2 regions of the Herbiconiux sp. FW305-C-125 genome follow, and region 1 is predicted to be linked to the other one. Evidence: predicted binding sites of a transcription regulator. Region 1 holds the regulator's gene; the other holds the start of a gene.
What was found. Region 1 encodes LexA, which represses DNA repair genes until DNA is damaged. Its sites were predicted from a motif close to TCGAACANNTGTTCGA; they were not measured.
Positions count from the first base shown of each region.

Region 2: a site for LexA is predicted at 8,345-8,360, ahead of AC3WLB_RS13705 (HNH endonuclease signature motif containing protein). Genes of this name have one in related genera too.

Region 1 covers NZ_JBYSYO010000003.1:54,186-64,113, reverse strand. Annotated here, with positions in the region: gene metE (5-methyltetrahydropteroyltriglutamate--homocysteine S-methyltransferase) at 1-993, shown strand, start outside; gene lexA (transcriptional repressor LexA) at 1,079-1,753, opposite strand; gene AC3WLB_RS10625 (LysM peptidoglycan-binding domain-containing protein) at 1,967-2,320, shown strand; gene AC3WLB_RS10620 (histidinol-phosphate transaminase) at 2,374-3,489, shown strand; gene hisB (imidazoleglycerol-phosphate dehydratase HisB) at 3,500-4,105, shown strand; gene hisH (imidazole glycerol phosphate synthase subunit HisH) at 4,102-4,731, shown strand; gene priA (bifunctional 1-(5-phosphoribosyl)-5-((5-phosphoribosylamino)methylideneamino)imidazole-4-carboxamide isomerase/phosphoribosylanthranilate isomerase PriA) at 4,778-5,524, shown strand; gene AC3WLB_RS10600 (SseB family protein) at 5,508-6,302, shown strand; gene AC3WLB_RS10595 (DUF1844 domain-containing protein) at 6,295-6,633, opposite strand; gene infC (translation initiation factor IF-3) at 6,902-7,534, shown strand; gene rpmI (50S ribosomal protein L35) at 7,563-7,757, shown strand; gene rplT (50S ribosomal protein L20) at 7,800-8,186, shown strand; gene AC3WLB_RS10575 (TrmH family RNA methyltransferase) at 8,233-9,033, shown strand; gene AC3WLB_RS10570 (amino acid ABC transporter ATP-binding protein) at 9,117-9,896, shown strand.
Region 2 covers NZ_JBYSYO010000005.1:28,417-38,344, forward strand. Annotated here, with positions in the region: gene AC3WLB_RS13665 (exo-alpha-sialidase) at 1-632, shown strand, start outside; gene AC3WLB_RS13670 (RNA polymerase sigma factor) at 709-1,308, shown strand; gene AC3WLB_RS13675 (hypothetical protein) at 1,305-3,011, shown strand; gene AC3WLB_RS13680 (hypothetical protein) at 3,088-3,765, opposite strand; gene AC3WLB_RS13685 (alpha/beta fold hydrolase) at 3,780-4,616, opposite strand; gene AC3WLB_RS13690 (MarR family winged helix-turn-helix transcriptional regulator) at 4,669-5,088, shown strand; gene AC3WLB_RS13695 (SDR family oxidoreductase) at 5,101-6,012, opposite strand; gene AC3WLB_RS13700 (TetR/AcrR family transcriptional regulator) at 6,069-6,650, shown strand; gene AC3WLB_RS13705 (HNH endonuclease signature motif containing protein) at 6,921-8,303, opposite strand; gene AC3WLB_RS13710 (dihydrofolate reductase family protein) at 8,830-9,483, shown strand; gene AC3WLB_RS13715 (hypothetical protein) at 9,661-9,928, shown strand, end outside.

The DNA.
Region 1 (9,928 bases):
ACCACGATCGGGTCGTTCCCGCAGACCGGCGACATCCGTCGCGCCCGCGCCCGCCTGCTGAAGGGCGAGCTCACGCAGGAGGACTACACGGCACTGATGCGCGACGAGATCCGCCGCGTGGTGCAGCTGCAGGAGGAGATCGGGCTCGACGTGCTGGTGCACGGCGAGCCGGAGCGCAACGACATGGTGCAGTACTTCGCCGAGCACCTCGACGGTTTCGCGGTGACCGAGCACGGTTGGGTGCAGTCCTACGGCAGCCGTTGCACTCGGCCCTCGATCCTCTGGGGTGACGTGTCCCGGCCGGCTCCCATCACGGTCGACTGGTCGGTGTTCACCCAGAGCCTGACCGCCAAGCCGGTGAAGGGGATGCTCACCGGCCCGGTCACCATCCTCGCCTGGTCGTTCGTGCGCGACGACCAGCCGCTCGGCGAGACCGCGCGGCAGGTCGCCTTCGCTCTCCGGGACGAGATCCACGACCTCGAGGAGGCCGGCATCGGCATCGTGCAGGTCGACGAGCCCGCGCTCCGCGAACTGCTGCCGCTCAAGAAGCGCGACCAGCCCGCCTACCTCGACTGGTCGGTCGGGGCGTTCAAGCTGGCGACGTCGGGGGTCGGGGCGGCGACGCAGATCCACACGCACCTCTGTTACTCGGAGTTCGGCGTCGTGATCGACGCGATCCGCAACCTCGACGCCGACGTGACCTCCATCGAGGCGGCCCGCTCGCGCATGGAGGTCGTGCACGACATCGAGTCGAGCGGCTTCGACCACGGCGTCGGCCCCGGGGTCTACGACATCCACTCGCCGCGCGTGCCCTCGGTCGAGGAGGTCACCGAACTCCTGGAGAAGGCGCTCGCCGGAATCCCGGAGCGCCAGGTCTGGGTGAACCCCGACTGCGGGCTCAAGACCCGCGGCTACGACGAGACGGTCGCGTCGCTGCGCAACGTGCTGGCCGCCACCCGCGCCGTGCGCGAGCGCGTCGCCACCTCCGCGTAGTCGCTCGACAACGCAAACGTCGCGCCATCCGGCCGCCCTGGCGGCGCGGATGGCGCGACGTTCGCGTCTCTGAAGGGCCCGCGGCTCAGACGGCGCGGAGCACCGCGACCACTTTGCCGAGCACGGTGGCGTAGTCGCCGAGGATCGGCTCGAAGTTGCTGTTGCGGGGGAGCAGCCAGGTGTGGCCGTCGCGCTGCCGGAACACCTTGACGGTGGCCTCCTCGTCGAGCATGGCGGCCACGATGTCGCCGTTCTCGGCGGTGGCCTGCTGCCGCACCACCACCCAGTCGCCGTCACAGATGGCGGCATCGATCATCGACTCGCCGACCACCTTCAGCATGAACAGGTCGCCGTTGCCCACGAGCTGCCGGGGGAGAGGGAAGACCTCGTCGACCTGCTGCTCTGCGGTGATCGGGATGCCCGCCGCGATGCGGCCGACGAGTGGCACCAGGGTCGCGTCGCCCACGGGCGGTGCGGAGTCGATGTCGGGCCCGGGATTCGCATCCGACCCCGGGATGTCGATCAGCACCTCCATCGCCCGCGGACGGTTCGGGTCGCGCCGGAGGTAGCCGCTGAGCTCGAGCTGGTTCAGCTGGTGCGTCACGCTCGAGAGTGAGGAGAGCCCGACGGCGTCGCCGATCTCGCGCATGCTCGGCGGGTACCCGCGCGCCACGACCGAGCGCTGGATGACGTCGAGGATGGCGAGCTGCTTGTCGCTGAGGCTCTTGCGCCGCCGGGTGCGGCCCGCGTCGTTCGCCACGTCTACCTGCTTTCTGGATGCTCCGGATGTCCCGCCCCGTCTCAATGTCGGTGGCTGGTGATTGAGTTCTCCTGTCGATCGAAACTGTATCCGAGAACTGCTCGGAAACGTACATGAATTCGAGTGTGTCGCGGACGCAGGCCTTGATTTCGACTTGACGAGACCGAAAATCGAATATACATTCGGAACATAACTTCGTACCCGGAGGAAATCATGAGCATTGCAGCACCCCGCCTGGTTACCACTGCTCCGTCCACGCGCCTGCGCATCACGGCGCGCGGCCGCAAGGTGCTCGCCGTGGTCATCACACTGCCCGTCATCGCCGTACTCGGCCTGCTCGCCATGTTCAGCGGCGGCTCCGCCATCGCCACCGGGAGCGCCGGCACCGCCGACTTCGACTACCTCACGGTGCAGGCCGGTCAGAGCCTGTGGGGCATCGCCGAGACCATCGCACCCGAGGCCGACCCGCGCGACGTCATCGCCGAAATCATGAGCCTCAACCAGCTGCACGAGTCGGCGGTTCAGCCCGGCCAGCGCATCGCCATCCCGGCCGACCTCGCCGACTGAGACCGATCGACCGGGCGCGGAGGCGGCGCGCGCGGGCCCGTAGAATATTTCGGGTGACTTCCCTCGACGAGCTGCCCATCCGAGACGACCTGCGCGGTCTCGAGCCCTACGGCGCTCCCCACCTGCACCTTCCGGTCGAGCTCAACGTCAACGAGAACACGCACCCCATTCCCGAAGACGTCGCCCGCGACATCATCGAGGCCATCGCGCGCGAGCTGCTCACGGTCAACCGCTACCCCGACCGCGAGTTCACCGCCCTGCGCGACTCCCTCGCCGTGTACCTCGGCAACGGGCTCATCCGTGAGAACATCTGGGCGGCCAACGGTTCCAACGAGGTGCTGCAGCAGATCCTCATGGCCTTCGGCGGCCCGGGCCGGTCGGTGCTCGGCTTCCCGCCCACCTATTCCATGCACTCCATCATCGCGTCGGCCACCGGCACCCGCTGGATCGCGGGGGAGCGCGACGCCGATTTCGAGATCACGCCCGCCACCGCGGTGGACTGGATCGAGCGCACCAGCCCCGACATCGTCTTCTTCTGCTCGCCGAACAACCCCACCGGCACCGCGCTCGGCCTCGATACGATCGCCGCCGCCTACGACGCGACCGAGGGCATGGTGGTGGTCGACGAGGCCTACGCCGAGTTCACCCCGGCCGACGAGCCCTCCGCGCTCACCCTCCTCGAGGGCCGGCCGCGCCTCATCGTCTCGCGCACCATGAGCAAGGCCTTCGCCTTCGCCGGTGCGCGCTTGGGCTACCTGGCCGCCGACCCGGCGGTGACGGATGCGCTGCGCCTCGTCCGTCTGCCGTACCACCTGTCGGCCCTCACGCAGGCGGCCGCCGTCGCGGCGCTGGCGCACGCGGACGAGATGCTCGCGATGGTCGACGACATCAAGCGGCAACGCGATCGCATCGTCGCCGGCCTCACCGAGCTCGGCTACCAGCCGTGGCCGAGCGCCTCGAACTTCGTGCTCTTCGGCGGGGTCGACGACCCCGAGTGGGTCTTCGACCGGCTCATCGAGCGCGGCATCATCATCCGCAACCTCAGCATCCCGAACCACCTGCGGGTGAGCGCGGGAACCGCGGCCGAGACCACCGCCTTCCTCGAGGCCATGCGCGAGCTGACCGCCGGTGCCGCTGCCCGCGAGTCGGCGCAACCGGCTGCTCGGTAGGATCGAGACCATGACAGAACCCCGCACCGCCCACCTCCAGCGGGAGACGAGCGAGTCGTCGATCGATCTCACCCTCGACCTCGACGGAACCGGCGTGGCCGACATCCAGACCTCGGTGCCGTTCTTCGATCACCTGCTCACGGCGTTCGCGAAGCACTCGCTCACCGACCTCACCGTACGGGCCACGGGCGACACCCACATCGACGTGCACCACACCGTCGAAGACACCGGGATCGTGCTCGGTCAGGCCATCCGCCAGGCGCTCGGCGACAAGTCGGGCATCTCGCGCTTCGGCGACGCGCTCGTGCCGCTCGACGAAGCGCTCGTCCAGGCCGTCGTCGACATCTCCGGCCGGCCGTTCCTCGTTCACACCGGCGAGCCCGCCGGTTTCGAGTTCCACCTGATCGGCGGCCACTTCACGGGGTCGATGGTGCGGCACGTCTTCGAGGCAATCGCGTTCAACGCCGGGTTGACGGTGCACGTCACCGTGCTCGGGGGCCGCGACGCGCACCACATCGCGGAGGCGGAGTTCAAGGCGTTCGCCCGCGCGTTCCGTCAGGCCAAGGCGCTCGACCCGCTGGTGTCCGGCGTGCCCTCGACGAAGGGCGCGCTGTGACGAAGGTCGTGGTGCTCGACTACGGCAGCGGCAACATCCACTCGGCCGCCAAAGCGCTCGAACGCGCCGGGGCCGATGTCACGGTCACCGCCGACCGCCAGGCCGCGATGGAGGCCGACGGTCTCGTCGTGCCCGGCGTCGGCGCGTTCAGTGCCGTGATGGAGCAGCTGAACGCCGTGCGCGGCGGCGAGATCATCGACCGGCGACTGGCCGGCGGCCGGCCCGTGCTCGGCATCTGCGTCGGCATGCAGGTGATGTTCGCCGACGGGATCGAGCGCGGCGTCGACACCGAAGGTCTCGGCGAGTGGCCGGGCACCGTGGAACGGCTCGACGCCGAGGTGGTGCCGCACATGGGCTGGAACACGGTGGATGCGCCGGCCGACTCGGTGCTGTTCGCGGGCATCCGCGACGAGCGCTTCTACTTCGTGCACTCCTACGCCGCGCAGGAGTGGGAGCTCACCCCCGACAAGACGCACCGTCCGCCGCTCGTGACCTGGGCCGAGCACGGTTCGCGGTTCGTCGCCGCGGTCGAGAACGGGCCGCTGTCGGCCACCCAGTTCCACCCGGAGAAGTCCGGCGACGCCGGCATCCGGCTGATGGCGAACTGGATCGGCACGCTGCGGTAGGTTTTCTGGGGGCCTTTCGGCCCGCTTCCCCACCGATCGAGGAATGATGAGCGAGTTCAACAAAGCGCCCGGTCTCGTGCTGCTGCCGGCCGTCGACGTCGCCGACGGCAAGGCCGTGCGGCTCACGCAGGGCAAGGCCGGCACCGAGACCAACCACGGCGACCCGGTCGATGCCGCGGCGGACTGGATCGCGCAGGGCGCCGAGTGGATCCACCTCGTCGACCTCGACGCCGCCTTCGGCCGTGGCAGCAACCTCGGCGTGATCAAGAAGGTCATCCGCCAGGCGCGCGGTGTGAACGTGGAGGTGTCGGGCGGCATCCGCGACGACGCCAGCCTCGAGACGGCCCTCGAGTCGGGCGCGAAGCGCATCAACCTGGGCACCGCCGCGCTCGAGAACCCCGAGTGGGCGGCCCACGTCATCGCGCAGTACGGCGACGCCATCGCTGTGGGCCTCGACGTGCGGGGCACCACTCTGGCCGCCCGGGGCTGGACGCAGGACGGCGGAGACCTCTGGCAGGTCATGGACCGCCTCGAGGAGGCCGGTTGCGCCCGCTACGTCGTGACCGACGTCACGAAGGACGGCACGCTGAAGGGTCCGAACGTCGACCTGCTGCGCCAGGTGATGGAGCGCACCTCGCGGCCCGTCATCGCCTCGGGCGGCATCTCGAGCCTCGACGACATCGCCGAGCTCCGCGCCCTGGTTCCCCTCGGCCTCGAAGGCGCCATCGTGGGCCGCGCGCTCTACGCGGGCGCATTCACCCTGGCCGAAGCCCTGGATGTGGCGTCTGACTGAGCACGACCACGCCGCGGGGCCGGGTGGCCTCGCCGACTCGGCCGGACAGCCCTGGCGCGGGCGTCACTTCGAGTCGCACGGGTCGGAGAACGACGACGGGAGCGCACCCGAGGAGCTGATCACGGCGATCACGCGCTTCCGAGCGGGTGAACTCGGTGCGGCCGGGGTGGTCGACGCGCTCCGCGGCGTGCGGCTGCTCGTGCCCCTGGTCGCCCATGCGGGCGAGGAGGGGGTGACGGATGCGGGCCTGCGGGTCGACAAGACCCAGGAACTCTCCCTGGTGACGGTCGCCGGGCCCGACGGGCGGCGGGTGCTGCCCGCCTTCACCTCGGTGGCTGCGCTGGCCGCGTGGAACCCGAAGGCCCGCCCCATCCCGGTGGCCGCCCGGCGGGCAGCCCTCGCCGCCGCGGCGGAGGACACCGAGCTGATCGTGCTCGACCCCGGCTCACCGACCGAGTTCGCGCTGCGCCGCCCCGCCGTGTGGGCGATCGCCCAAGACCTGCCGTGGCAGCCCGCGACCGACGACCACGAGGTCGCCGCCGCGTTCGAGCGATCCGTGGTGAGCGAACCGGCCGTCGCCGGCGTACGCCTGATTCCCGGCGATCCGGATGCCCGGCTCACCGGCCGCGACGTCGTCGTCGTCCTCGCCCTCGTCCCGGGTCTCGATCAGGCACGGCTCACTGCCCTGGTCGCGAGGCTGCAGGAGGCGTGGGCTCAGGACAGCACGATCGCCGAACGCGTCGACTCGGTGGGTCTGAAGCTGACCGCGGTCAGCTGACCGGCCCGGTGTACTTCTCGCCCGGCCCCTCGCCGATCGGGTCCTGAATGGGCGACGCCTCCCGGAACGCCAGCTGCAACGAACGCAGCCCGTCGCGGAGGCTGCGGGCGTGCTGGTCGCCGAGGAAGGGGGCGGATGCGGTGACCAGCCCGGCCAAGGCGGTGATGAGCTTGCGCGCCTCATCGAGGTCGGTCTCGACATCGGGGTCGTCGGAGAGGCCGCACTTCACCGCGGCCGCGCTCATCAGGTGCACGGCGGTCGTGGTGATGACCTCGATGGCCGGCACCTCGGCGATGTCCCGCACGGCCTCGCTCTGGTCGAAATCGCTCATGGCGAGACATCCTTACTGTATCGGCGAGTGTCTGCTAGACTCTCTGAGGCTCTGGGACCTGACGGTCTCAGCACGAAAGTGGAGAATCTCCCACCCGCGCATACCGCTTCACTAGGTTACCGGGTCGATTGCACTCCCTGTGTTTATGGTTCGGCCTTCGGCCGACACAGAAGGCACAGAGTCAGGGTGTGGTGCCGCACAGTTGTTGTGCGCGCATCCGGAGGGTCCTCCTGCATTCGTGAACAGACACGAAACTAAGGAGTAACGCATCAGCGATCCCCGTACCAACGACCGTATCCGAGTCCCCGAGGTCCGCCTCGTGGGCCCCGGTGGCGAGCAGGTCGGCGTCGTCAGCATCGACGTCGCGCTTCGTCTTGCCCAGGAAGCAGATCTCGACCTCGTGGAGGTCGCGCCCAATTCCAAGCCTCCGGTCGCGAAGATCATGGACTACGGAAAGTTCAAGTACGAAGCCGCGCAGAAGGCCAAGGAGGCCCGCCGCAACCAGGCGAACACCATCCTCAAAGAGGTCCGGTTCCGCCTGAAGATCGACGTGCACGACTACGAGACCAAGCGCAAGCGCGCCGAGGGCTTCCTGAAGGCCGGCGACAAGGTGAAGGCGATGATCCTGTTCCGCGGCCGCGAGCAGTCGCGCCCCGACCAGGGCGTGCGCCTGCTGCAGCGCTTCGCCGAAGACGTCGCCGAGTTCGGCACCGTCGAGTCGAGCCCCACCATCGATGGCCGCAACATGGTCATGGTCATCGGCCCGCTGAAGAACAAGTCCGAGGCCAAGGCCGAGCAGAACGCGAAGCGCGACGCCTCGCGGGCCCGCAACCACGAACAAGCTCCGGCTGCACCGGCCACTCCGGCTGCATCCGCAACTCCGGCCGACGCGGCCGAGTAACCACGCCCGAACACACAAGGAGAACCCCATGCCCAAGCAGAAGACCCACTCCGGGTCCAAGAAGCGTTTCAAGGTCACCGGCAGCGGCAAGATCATGAAGCAGCAGGCCGGAATGCGCCACAACCTGGAGGTCAAGGCCCCGGGGCGCAAGGCTCGCCTGAACCAGGACCAGCTGCTGTCCAAGGCCGACACCAAGGTCGCCAAGAAGCTTCTCGGCCTGTAGTCCCCGACTGCACCGCCGACCGAGACCAGAAGGAAAAGAACAATGGCAAGAGTGAAGAGGGCCGTCAACGCCCACAAGAAGCGCCGGGTCATCCTCGAGCGCGCCGAGGGCTACCGCGGTCAGCGGTCGCGCCTGTACCGCAAGGCCAAGGAGCAGGTCACCCACTCCCTCGTCTACTCCTACCGTGACCGCCGTGCGCGCAAGGGCGACTTCCGTCGGCTCTGGATCCAGCGCATCAACGCTGCGTCGCGTCAGAACGGCCTGACCTACAACCGGTTCATCCAGGGTCTCGCCCTGGCCGGCATCGAGGTCGACCGTCGCATCCTCGCTGAGCTCGCGGTCAACGAGCCCGCCACCTTCGCGGCCCTGGTCGAGAGTGCGCGGAGCGCGCTGCCGGCCGACACGTCGGCGCCGAAGACCGCCGCGTAACCGGGACTTCAGCAGAAGCATCACAAGAGAACAGAGAGCGAGCCACATGCTGGACAACCCGCGATCACCGCGCGTTCGGGCAGTGGCGAAACTCGCCAAGAAGGGAGCCCGGTCCGAGACCGGGCTCTTTCTCTTGGAGGGCCCGCAGGCCGTGGCCGAAGCTCTCGTCTACGGCCCGCAGTTGCTCGTGGAGCTGTACGCCACGCCCACAGCTCTCGAGCGCTACGCCGAGATCGCACACGCCGCCGCCGACGCCCGGGTCGACGTGCAGTTCGTCACCGAGCAGGTGCTCGACACCATGGCCGACACGGTCACGCCTCAGGGCTTCGTGGCGGTCTGCCGCCAGTTCCCGACCGCGCTGAAAGACATCTTCGCCGCGAAGCCGCGCCTCGTCGCCGTGCTCGAGGAGGTCCGCGATCCGGGCAACGCCGGCACGATCATCCGTGCGGCGGATGCGGCGGGTGCGGATGCGGTCATCCTCACCGGCCGCTCGGTCGACCTCTACAACCCCAAGGTGGTGCGCTCGACGACGGGCTCGCTCTTCCACCTCCCGGTCGCGGTCGACGCGACCCTCACCGACGTGGTCGAGCGCGCTCGCGCTGCCGGCCTGCAGACGCTCGCCGCCGACATCAAAGGCGACGATCTGCTCGACGTCCGAACGGCGGGCCTTCTCGCCGAGCCCACGGCGTGGGTATTCGGCAACGAGGCGCGCGGGCTGCCTGACGAGTACCTCACCGTGGTCGACCGGGCGGTGTCGTTGCCGATCTTCGGCCAGGCGGAGTCCCTGAACCTCGCCACCGCAGCATCGGTCTGCCTCTACGAGAGCGCCTTCGCGCTCCGTTCCTGACCGCTCCTCGGGCGGGTCTCGCTTCGATCACGGTACACAATTACTCATTGCTGTCCCCCGAACGGGTGTGCTTGGGTGGTTGCATGGACCCGCAAACCACCCCCGTTCGAGGGGTACGGGGTGTCGGCGAGCCCCTCGTCGTCATCGACCACGTCGACAAGCACTTCGGCGACCTCCACGTTCTGAAAGACATCACCACCACCGTCGCCCGCGGCGAAGTGGTGGTCGTCATCGGCCCGTCGGGCTCCGGCAAGTCGACCCTGTGCCGCGCCATCAACCGGCTGGAGACCATCGACTCGGGCACCATCTCCATCGACGGCCGGGCGCTGCCGAGCGAGGGCCGGGAACTCGCAACCCTGCGGGCCGACGTCGGCATGGTGTTCCAGTCGTTCAACCTCTTCGCGCACAAGACGGTGCTCGAGAACGTCACGCTCGCGCCGATGAAGGTGCGCAAGCTCTCGAAGAAGGTGGCCGAGGAGCGCGGCATGGCGCTGCTCGAACGCGTGGGCGTGGCGAACCAGGCGCAGAAGCTCCCCGCGCAGCTCTCCGGCGGCCAGCAGCAGCGGGTGGCCATCGCTCGCTCGCTCGCCATGGAGCCGAAGCTCATCCTGCTCGACGAGCCGACCAGCGCGCTCGACCCGGAGATGATCAACGAGGTGCTCGACGTCATGGTCGGGCTGGCGAAAGACGGCATGACGATGGTGGTCGTCACCCATGAGATGGGCTTCGCGCGCAAGGCGGCCGACCGGGTCGTCTTCATGGCCGACGGCCGCATCGAAGAAGAGGCCGCCCCTGAGGAGTTCTTCGGCAACCCGCGTTCGGCGCGGGCGAAAGACTTCCTCTCCAAGATCCTCGCCCACTAGGCGAGCAGGCGGGTGCCATCCGCCGCAGCACC
Region 2 (9,928 bases), on a different contig from region 1:
CGCGCACCGACCTCACCCTCGCCGTCTCCTACGACGAGGGCGAGAGCTTCCCGGTGGAGCGGGTGGTGCAGTCGGGAGCAGCCGCCTACTCCGACATCGCGACGCTCGACGACGGCACGATCCTGGTGCTCTACGAGGTGGGCTCGACCGTCCAGATCGCGCGCCTCAACCTGGAGTGGCTGACGAACGGCACCGACTCCGTCGACGACGGACCCGCCGTGACCCGCACGGTGATCGAGGCCGAGGGCCTCACCCGCACGGCGAGCGATCCGACCTCGGTGGTCTCCGATCCCATCCTGAGTGGCGGCGCGTACGTCGAGCTCGACGGCTCGGCGACCGGTGACTACCTGGATGTCGCGTTCACCGCCCCGGCCGCGGGCACTTACGACCTCGGCATCCACTACCTCACCCGCAACGACCGCGCGAACTTCGCGGTGACGGTGGACGGCAGCCCGGCCGCGGCCGGTTCGCCGGTGACGGGGTACACGAGCATCCGCAAGTACCCGGTGGCCGACCTCGGCGCGGTGACGCTCACGGCCGGCACCCACCATCTGCGCCTGCAGGTGACGGGCAAGTCGTCGTCGTCGAGCGACTACCGCATCGGCCTCGACTACCTCACGCTGTCGCAGTAGCGGGGCATGCTGGACGCACCCCCGGGAGGATTCCACGAGAATGGAACCCTCCTGGGGGCAGCGGACAGTAGAGGGTATGGGGACGGAATCTCACGACGAGGCGGCCGACTGGGCCGCCGCGCTCACGGGTGACTCCGCCGCGTTCGGCCGCGTGTTCGATCGCCATCGCGATCGGGTGTTCGGGCAGGCGCTGCGGCTCATCCGCGATCCGCACGATGCCGAGGATGCGACGGCGCTGGTCTTTCTCGAGGCGTGGCGCAAGCGTGCATCCGTGCGGGTGATCGACGGGTCGGTGATCGGCTGGCTGCTGGTGGCGACGAACCACGTCGTACGCAATCTCGCGCGCAGTTCCCGGCGCTATCGGGCGGTGCTCGAGCGCATCCCGAAGCCGTCGGTCGACGACGAGCCGGACTTCTCGGATGCGGTGGGTGCGCGGATCGATCAGGTCGCGCGCGACGCCAAGGTGCGGGAGGCGTTCTCTCGCCTCTCGGAGGCCGACCAGAACGTCATCACGCTGTGCGTGCTCGAAGATCTGACGACCGGGCAGGCCTCGCGTGTGCTCGGCGTGCCCGTCGGCACGGTGAAATCGCGCCTGTCGCGCGCCAAGTCGCGGCTCGCCGTGCACACGAGCGAGCTGCTCGATCCGTCCACGAGTGTCACCGGAGGTGTGAAATGAGCGAACGTCCTCGATTCGATGAGACGCGGAGCGCCGCCATCCGGGCCGCGCTCGTGGCGACGGTGGAGGAGTCGCCGCGGCGTGACCGCCGGCGCCAGGTGCGCGTGGCGCTGGCGGCGGTGCTGGCCGCGCTCGGCCTCGGCCTCGGCGGCACCGCGGTGGCGTTCGCGGTGACCGGTGTCTCGCTGTTCGGTGATGGCGGGATCACGGCGGCGGCACCTCCGACCTCTGCCTCGCCCACGCCGACCCCCACTCCCACGGCGACGGATGCTCCGCCCACCGCGGCCCCGCATCCAGTCGTGCTGACGGGGGAGCTGATCGCCCCGCACGACGTGCTCACGCAGCCGGCGGTGAGCCCGGTCTGGTCGCTGCAGCTGCCGGGCGCGGGGGACATGTGCGAGTACCCGCGGGTGATCGACGTGGCCGACGGCTACGCCCTGGTGCAGACCGGCCCGACGACCCCGCCGGAGGATTCGGTCTACGACTGTGATCTCGACGCGAGCCGGTTCTCGCTCACCCTGCTCGACACGAGCACCGGTGTGCCGGTGTGGAGTCGCGACTGGTCGTGGGCATTCACCTACGGTGACCAGACCACCGCGACCTTGCTCGGCACTTCGGGTCGTGTGCTGGTGTGGGACGTGCTCGGTGGGCCCGGCCCGAAGGAGGTGCTCGACCTGGCGACGGGTTCGACTCTCTCGTCGGTGACGCTTCCCGACGGGTTCACCGTGCGCGACCTCAACGCCGTGCCGGGCGACTCGGGCGACGTCACGTTCGTGGCGCAGAAGCTCGATGCGCCGGGAGCGCCGACCACGTCGTGGGCGGTGGAGCGCGCCGACCCGCGCGATCTCGCGAGCCCGCGCTGGTCGGTGCCGTTCGATGCGCAACGGGCGAACACCCCGCCCATCACGAACACGAGCTCGATCCTGCAGGTCAGCCACTGGTACGACGGGCAGCCCTCGGTGCTCGACGTGTACGACGTCGATTCGGGTGCCGTGATGGCCGGTGGGACGACCGGTCGCGACTATGCGTACTACGACGGGTTCACCCTCCGCTCCTCCGACCGCATCGATTACCAGCGAGCCCGAACGGTGGCGGGCATCGACGACGCCGGCAACGAGGTGTGGAGCCGTTCGCTCGACGCGGGCTACGCGGTGGCGCCGGTCGACCTCATCCCGCGGCAGCCGGGACGTGACATCCCGCGGGTCTCGGAGGTGCTGTTGATCGGTCCGGGCACGCAGCTCGAACTGGTCGACGGCGCGACCGGGCAGTCGCGGTGGACCGCTGACGGGTCCGGATGCACGAAGGGGGCAGGGCTCAACAGTCCGGCGCTCTCGACGTTCGGTTTCACTCTGGCGGCCGACGGCGTGATCGTGCAGTCCGGCGAGCAGGGCGGCTTGTGCGGATTCGACGAGGCGACGGGTGCGCCGGTGGATGTGTCGCAGCGGCCGTCGGACTTCGTCGGAGCGCAGGGCGCGCTCGCCCAGTACAGGTTGGACGGCGCGCTCGGAACGGGTGGGCTCTACACCTCGAAGTGGCAGACGCCGCCGCCCACGCCGATGCCGCAGAGCGGCACCGGAACCGCGTTCGATGCGGTGACCGGAGCGCCGCTGTGGAGCATCCCGGCGTACTACGACGAGCGGTGGGCGTTCGCCGGGGGTTACCTCGTGGGGTTCTCGCAGGGCCGGGTGTTCGGCATCGGCTGAGCCGGTACCGTTCGGAGCTCGCGGCGAGTGATCTCTACCGGCCGGGCTCCTGCCGCCTCACTGGTCGCAGGGCGTGCTAGAAAGGCAGGTTGCGGGCGTCCGGTGGCGCGATGACGATACCGGTGATCTTGCCGGAGCCGTTGTAGGCCACGCGACCGATCCATTCGCCTGTCTCGTGTCGCAGCGTGGCCTGGACGATGATGCCGGTGCTGAGATGCCGATTCGCGAATCGGCTGAGTGTCGTGCTGCCGTCAGGCGTCCGTGCCGTCACATCGACGCATTCTTCGAGTCGGCCGGAGTCGTCCCGGATCTGGTGCCAGACGCTCATGAGTCTGCGTCGGGTGAGCGCGCGGCCGCAGGCATAGGTCATGTGCGCACGCACCGCTTCGTATTCGTCGGCATCCAGTTGGGTGAAGACCTCGACCGTGCGGGCCAGCAGGTCGGTGCTCTCCTCCGTGGTGGTCTCGTCGGCGCCACTGCCGAATCGCTTGAACGCGGCCTGCCGGCTGATGCCGAGTTCGGTGCCGATCGCCTGCCACGACACGCCCCGCGATCGGGCGATGGACACGAGCTCTGACAGACGGTTCTGCGAACGTCGCGTCAACTCGTCCGCTTGCCCGATGATCGGCAGTTCGTCACCGGATCGCTCAGGACCGGCTTCGACACGCGAGGCCAGTTCGGAAAGGGTCGACTCGTTCGACGATGTTGAGCTGCTCATGTGATGAGGGTAGGGATAATCGGGTGTGCGCGTCAACTAGAGGATGACATTCACAGGCGCTGTCGTGGTTCGAGGCGCACCGTTGTGCTGGCGCCCGCTATCGGCTCCCGCGCTGCGGCGAGGAACGCGTCGACGGCTGCCCAGGTCGCCTCGGGCGCCTCCAGGTGCGGCAGGTGGCCCGCCTCCTCGATCTGAACCAACTCCGCACCGGGCACCGCGCGTGCCAGCGCCCGCCCGTACCCCGGTGTGACGATGCGGTCGCTGGCTCCCCACACGACGAGCAGCGGGGTGTCGGGGGAGATGCCGCCCAGCCGCCCGAGCAGTCCGGGGTCGCTCATCGTCGCACCGGCGATGGTCGCCATCGCCCGCCCGTTGCCCGCCAGCACGGCGCGCTGCTCGTCGCTGAGGCCGGCGGGGTCGATGTACCCGCGATCGGGGTCGTGCCAGGCGTGTTCGGCGAGCTCGCGTGGGCTGAGGGCGAAGAAGTCGGCGGCGGGTTCGTCGGGCACCTCGATGCCGACCGAGTCGATCACGATGACGGGACCGAGGAGCCCCGCGAACCGCTCGTCGCCCGCGGCCTGCACAGCCATCTCCAGCGCGATCCACCCGCCGATCGACGATCCGACGACGGCGACGTCCTGCTCGCCCCGCTCCCGCAGGAGTTCGAGGTACGCCGTCGCCAGCTGACCCACCGAGGTGAGGCCGGCGGGTAACGGTGTCCCGTCCCACCCCGGATGCGTCGGCGCGAGCACGTGCCGCGTGGCGGCGAGATGGCCGACGATGGGCGCCACGGTGCGGGGGCCGCCCCCGCCGTGCAGCACGAGTGCGGCGGGAGCGGTCGTTGTGCCCTGTTCGGTGAGTGGTGCGTGGGCGATGTGTTCAAGCATCCGATGTCTCCATATCAACATATTTATATAAGTGTGCTGATACAGTAACACCATGGCAACCGATCTGGAACTGCTCGGCCAGGCGATCAAGCGGGCACAGTACCGCAACCACCGCACGATGGATGCTGCGCTGCGCGAGGTCGGCGTGAGCCTCGTGCAGTGGGATGCGATGCGGGCCATCGCGAACGCGCCCGGCGCATCCGGTCACGAGTTGGCGGTGGCGACCTTCCAGAGCGACCAGTCGTTCGGCACCCTCGCGACGCGGTTGATCGCGGGTGGGTGGGTCACGCGGTCCTCCGGTCGGGGGCGCCGGCTCGAGTACGCGCTCACGGAGAGGGGGGAGGAGGTGCTCGACGCCGGACGTGGGGTGGCATCCCGGATGCTGCCGACGCTGTTCGCACCGCTCGACGAGCGCCATCGGGCAGCGCTGTTCGAGGCTCTGCGCCTGTTGGAGGCGGATGCGGCGGCTTGACCGGCCTGAGGCTCAGGGTTCGACGTTCTCCAGGTCCGCAAGCAGGCTCGGCCGGGTCGGCTCCCACCCGAGCTCGGCGCGGGTGCGTGCGCTGGAAGCGGGCTGGTCGGCGGCGAACACGGGACCGATCGGTCCGAAGCTCTCGACCGGCACCGATTCGACGGGCAGTCCGAGCCGACGGCCGATCACGGTCACCATGTCGAGCACCCTGTCGCCCTCATCCGCCACCGCGTGCCAGGCGTGTCCCGCGGGTGAGTTCTCGAGCGCCAGCCGGAACAGCACGGCGGCGTCGAGGGCGTGCACGGCAGGCCAACGTTGGCTGCCGTCGCCCGGGTATCCGGCCACGCCGGTCTGGCGGGCGATCTGGGTGAGCAGCCCTGCGAATCCGCCCTCTCCGTTGTTGTGCACCGTGCGGGGGAGGCGGATGGCTGAGGTGCGTACGCCGCGTTCGGCGAGCGCGAGGATGCGGTTGACCGTCACGCCTCGTCCGCCGACCGGGCCGCCCGTGGGTAGTGGGTCGTCTTCGGTCGAGGGTCGGCCGTCGGCCTGAGGGGTGCCCGATACGGTGACGAGCGGTTTGCCCGTGCCGATCAGTGCGTCGCCGAGGGTGGTGAGAGCGGCGGTCTCCTCGGCGATGTTCTGGTTGAGGGCTTCGGGTGTGCTGAAGTCGTTGCCGAAGGCGAGGTGGATGACCCCGTCGGCCTTCTCAGCCTCGCGGCGAAGCAAGTCGAGGTCGACGAGGCTGCCGCGAACGGTGTCGGCGCCGGCGGCGGCGGCCTTGGCGGCGGACGCGTCGGAGCGGGTGAGGACGGTGACGGAGTGGCCGGCGGAGAGCAGTTCGGCGACGACCGCCGACCCGATCAGGCCGGTGCCGCCGGTGATGAAGACGCGCAGGGGAAACCTCCACGGTGTGATGCGACTAATGTCTCATCACAGTAGCACCCTGATGAGACACATGTCGCATCGCGTAGACTGAGCGTGTGCCCAGATGGAAACCGGATGCGCGGGAGCGCCTCGTCGAGGCCGCGCTCGACCTCTTCACCGAGCGGGGCTACGACGAGACGACGGTGGCGCAGATCGCCGAGCGGGCAGGGCTGACGCGGAGCACGTTCTTCCGGCACTTCACCGACAAGCGTGAACTCCTGTCGGCGGGGCAGGAGATGCTGAGCACGCTGCTGGCCGAGGGCATCGCCGCGGCGCCGGAGAATGCGTCGCCGTTGGATGCGGTGGCGAGCGGCCTCGATCGTGCATCCGGGGCGATGACGGAGTTCAACCGCGGTCTCGGCCCGCGTCTCCATGCGGCGATCGAATCCAACGATGAGCTGCGGGCCCGCAATGCGATGAAGACCGTCGGTCTGGCGGCGGCGATGTCGGATGCGCTGCGTCGCCGCGGTACGTCGGAGGCGGCAGCGCAGGTGGCGGCGGAGCTCGGGGTGCTGGCGTTCGGCCTCGGTTATCGCCGGTGGTCCGACCCAGAGCGCGACGATGCCCCGGGCGACCTGGTCACACATACGAGGGCAGCCTTCGCCGAGCTGAGGGCGGCAGCAGCCGAGCTCCGCTAGCACGACGCGAGCGTGGAAGGTTGCAAGCGCCGTCCAGAGGTGTCGGAATCTCGATCAGCCAGCCAGCCAGCCTGCCGTGTCGTGACCCGACCTGGCGCAATCCTCTCTAGGTGACGCCTCTCGATTCAACCATGGTTCATTGAGGGCAAGCGCGAAGCGCGCGGCAGCCTCTGTCGGGGTGAGACGTTCGGGGTGCTGTTTGTTGACGTGCTGCCGCGCGCTGCGCGCTTGCCGAAGATGTTCCGTGGTTGCGTTTCCGGGCGCGCCGGATTAAGCGGCTGGCCGGTTGATGGTGCGTCGGCGGGTGGTCGGGATCGGGGCCTGGGTGATGTCGATCCACCTCGGCGGTATGAGGTGGGGGACGCCTTTGAGCATGATCAGTTTCCACGCCGCACGGTGGAGGTGGGAGTGGTGGAAGTGACACAGCAGCACGCCGTTATCGATGTCGGTTCGGCCCGGCGGGTGATCGTCATCCCCCCACTCATCGACGTGGTGGGTTTCGCAGAAGGAGGGTGGCCGGTCGCAGCCCGGGGCGACACAGCCGCCATCCCGGGCGGCGAGGGCCCGGTTCTGCGCCGGAGTGAAGAACCGCTTCATCTTCCCCTGGTGAAGCACCTCGCCGCGGTCACCGAACACCGTCACCGCCGTTGGGGACGAGCAGCGCATCTGCGCGATGGTCGACGCCGGGATCGGGGCGTCGATCCCGTCGATCCACCCCACACCGCGGCCGGCCTCGAGGTCGTCGAGAGTGATATGCACGTTCACGGTGGTGGTGGCCCCGTTCAGGCGCGGCATGTCCGCGGCGCCCGCGGCGCGCGCGATCAACTCGGTCACGGTGTCCGCATTCTTCTGCGCCTGACTCCGCATGTCGGTCATGACCATCTCTGCGACAGCTTCCTCGTCGGTGAGGAACCGGGGCCCGGTCACGCGGGGGCTTTGCATCGCCTGGATACTCGCCAACCACACCCCGCCCTGCTCCGGCGTCAACGCGAACTTCCCCCGGATCATCCCATCCGAAGCCTGCGCGATCGTCAACGACCTCTGAGCTTGCAACACCTCATCCCGCGGCTCCGCACCATCGGGGTCGATGACTTCGCGGAGGTGGATGGCCAACTTGTGGGTCTCATCTGTGGTGAGGTGCAACGCGACCGTCTCATCGACCAGGGTCTGTTCCGCGCCGGCCACAACGTCAGGGGCGCATCCCCGGGTGGCCAGCGCACCGCACTCCTTCACGATCACCGCCGCCGCCTCCACACCCACCGTGCCGTCATCCAGGGCCGCTCCCACCGCGGGGAACGGGGCGGGGCCTTCGCCGCCGCCGAGGAGCATCGCCCCTCGCAGTCGCTGCCCGAGCTCGAGCCGCGCCTTGCACTCCCGCGCCGATGCCCCCGTCACGTTCGCGACGAGCTTCACCGGGCTGGTGAAGTTCAACGACCGGCTCAGCCCCTCATCACCAAGCTCACTCCGCGACCGCACCCCCACCTCACCCGCAACCCGCACCTGCACCCCCGACACCACCCGGCCCACCGCCTCAAGAGCGGCCATCACCTCCAGCAGCTCCTCGTCAGAGACCCCACCCAACCCCGCCCCGACCGCGCCCGCGACATCACGGAGATCGGTGACGATCTCTCGGAGTCGGGCAGCTGAAGTCATACTGATATTCTATCATCAATCAGTGACGAATGCTCGAATATCCGAACACGCATTCGACCAGAGTGGGACAGCGCGCGCGAGGCGCGATCCCTCTGTTTCGCCCGTGTAACACGCTCGTAAAAACCACCACCTCTCCCGACCCGACTCTTGACAGCCCAGCGTCGCGTACACCAATCTGACCACACGGTACGAAAAAACGTACCAAGTGGTACACGGAGATCAACGACACGGGGGAGGTGACGGATGCCAAGCAGCCGCGGCAAGAAGAGCAAGCGCGACGTGCTCCTCGACAAGATCATCGACCAGCTCATGACGAGCGGGATCAGTGACCTGACTGCGGCTTCGACCTGCTGTGCTCGCGCTTCGGTGATAGTCATGATGCCTCCTGGTGCCCGATTGTAGTCGGAGCCGCCGACAAGGCGCGGGCAGTTGGTGCAGCATTCCCTCGCACGGATGACGCAGGTGATCGCCGGCCGCTCGCGCCGGGAGGATGTGGACGGCGTACACATGCGGGTAGGCTCGGAGCATGACGAAGCTGCGTGTTCACAATCTTGCCGTCTCGATCGACGGGTTCGCGACCGGGGAGGGGCGCACCTTCGAGGCGCCGTTCGGGCACGCGGGGCACCGGCTGATGGGGTGGTTCTTTCCGACCCGCTCGTTCGGCAGCATGAGCGGGCACGGTGACGAAGCGTACGGGCCGGGCACGACGGGCGTCGACGACGCCTTCGCCGCGGCGACCAAGGCGGGGATCGGCGCCGAGATCATGGGCCGCGGCAAGTTCGGGCCGCAGACGGGGCCGTGGGAGGACGAGACCTGGCAGGGCTGGTGGGGCGACGAACCGCCGTTCCACTCGCCCGTGATCGTGCTGACCCATTACCCGCGGCCTGACATCGTTCTCGGCGAGACCACATTCCTGTTCCGGAATGTGTCGCCGCAGGAGGCACTCGCCGAAGCGACCGAGCTCGCCGGCGGCCTCGACGTGCGGCTCGGCGGAGGGCCGACGATCGTGCGTGAGTTCCTCGAGGCGGATCTCGTCGACCACATGCACATCGTCGTGTCACCGATCGTGCTCGGGCGCGGGGTGAGTCTCTGGGAGGGGCTCGAGGGTGTGGAGGAGCGATTCGCGGTGGAGGCGGTGGCGTCGCCGACGGGGGTTGTGCACTACGTGTTCACGCGGTGAGACACGGGGCATCAGCGCGCTGAAGGGTGCGTGAGGCGGGCGCGGGCTCGGCGGGGCTGCGAGGCGAAGCGGTGCTGACGCCGCGGGCGTGGCGGGTGTGCGCTGGCGCGGTGATCGTGGCTCGCTCTCAGAGCGGTGCCAGGCAACACCGATGACGATGGGGTAGCTTCGCTCCTCGTGTCGGACGGTCGTGATCTCCCAGAGCTGAGCCCGCGCGGCGGACTCCTCGTGCGGGAGGCCGATCTCGGCGCGCGCACGCGGATCGGCGGCGGTGCGACGAGCGACGTCGAGCGGCTCGACACCTTCACCGTGCCGGGATACGACGGCGGAGTGGCGTTCGTGCGGATGCGGGATGCAGCCGGCGCCGACGACGCGCTGCGGCTCGGGCGGCTCGCCGCGTGGCGTGACGGGCTCGACCCGCGTGAGCGCGCGACGCTCGACGGGG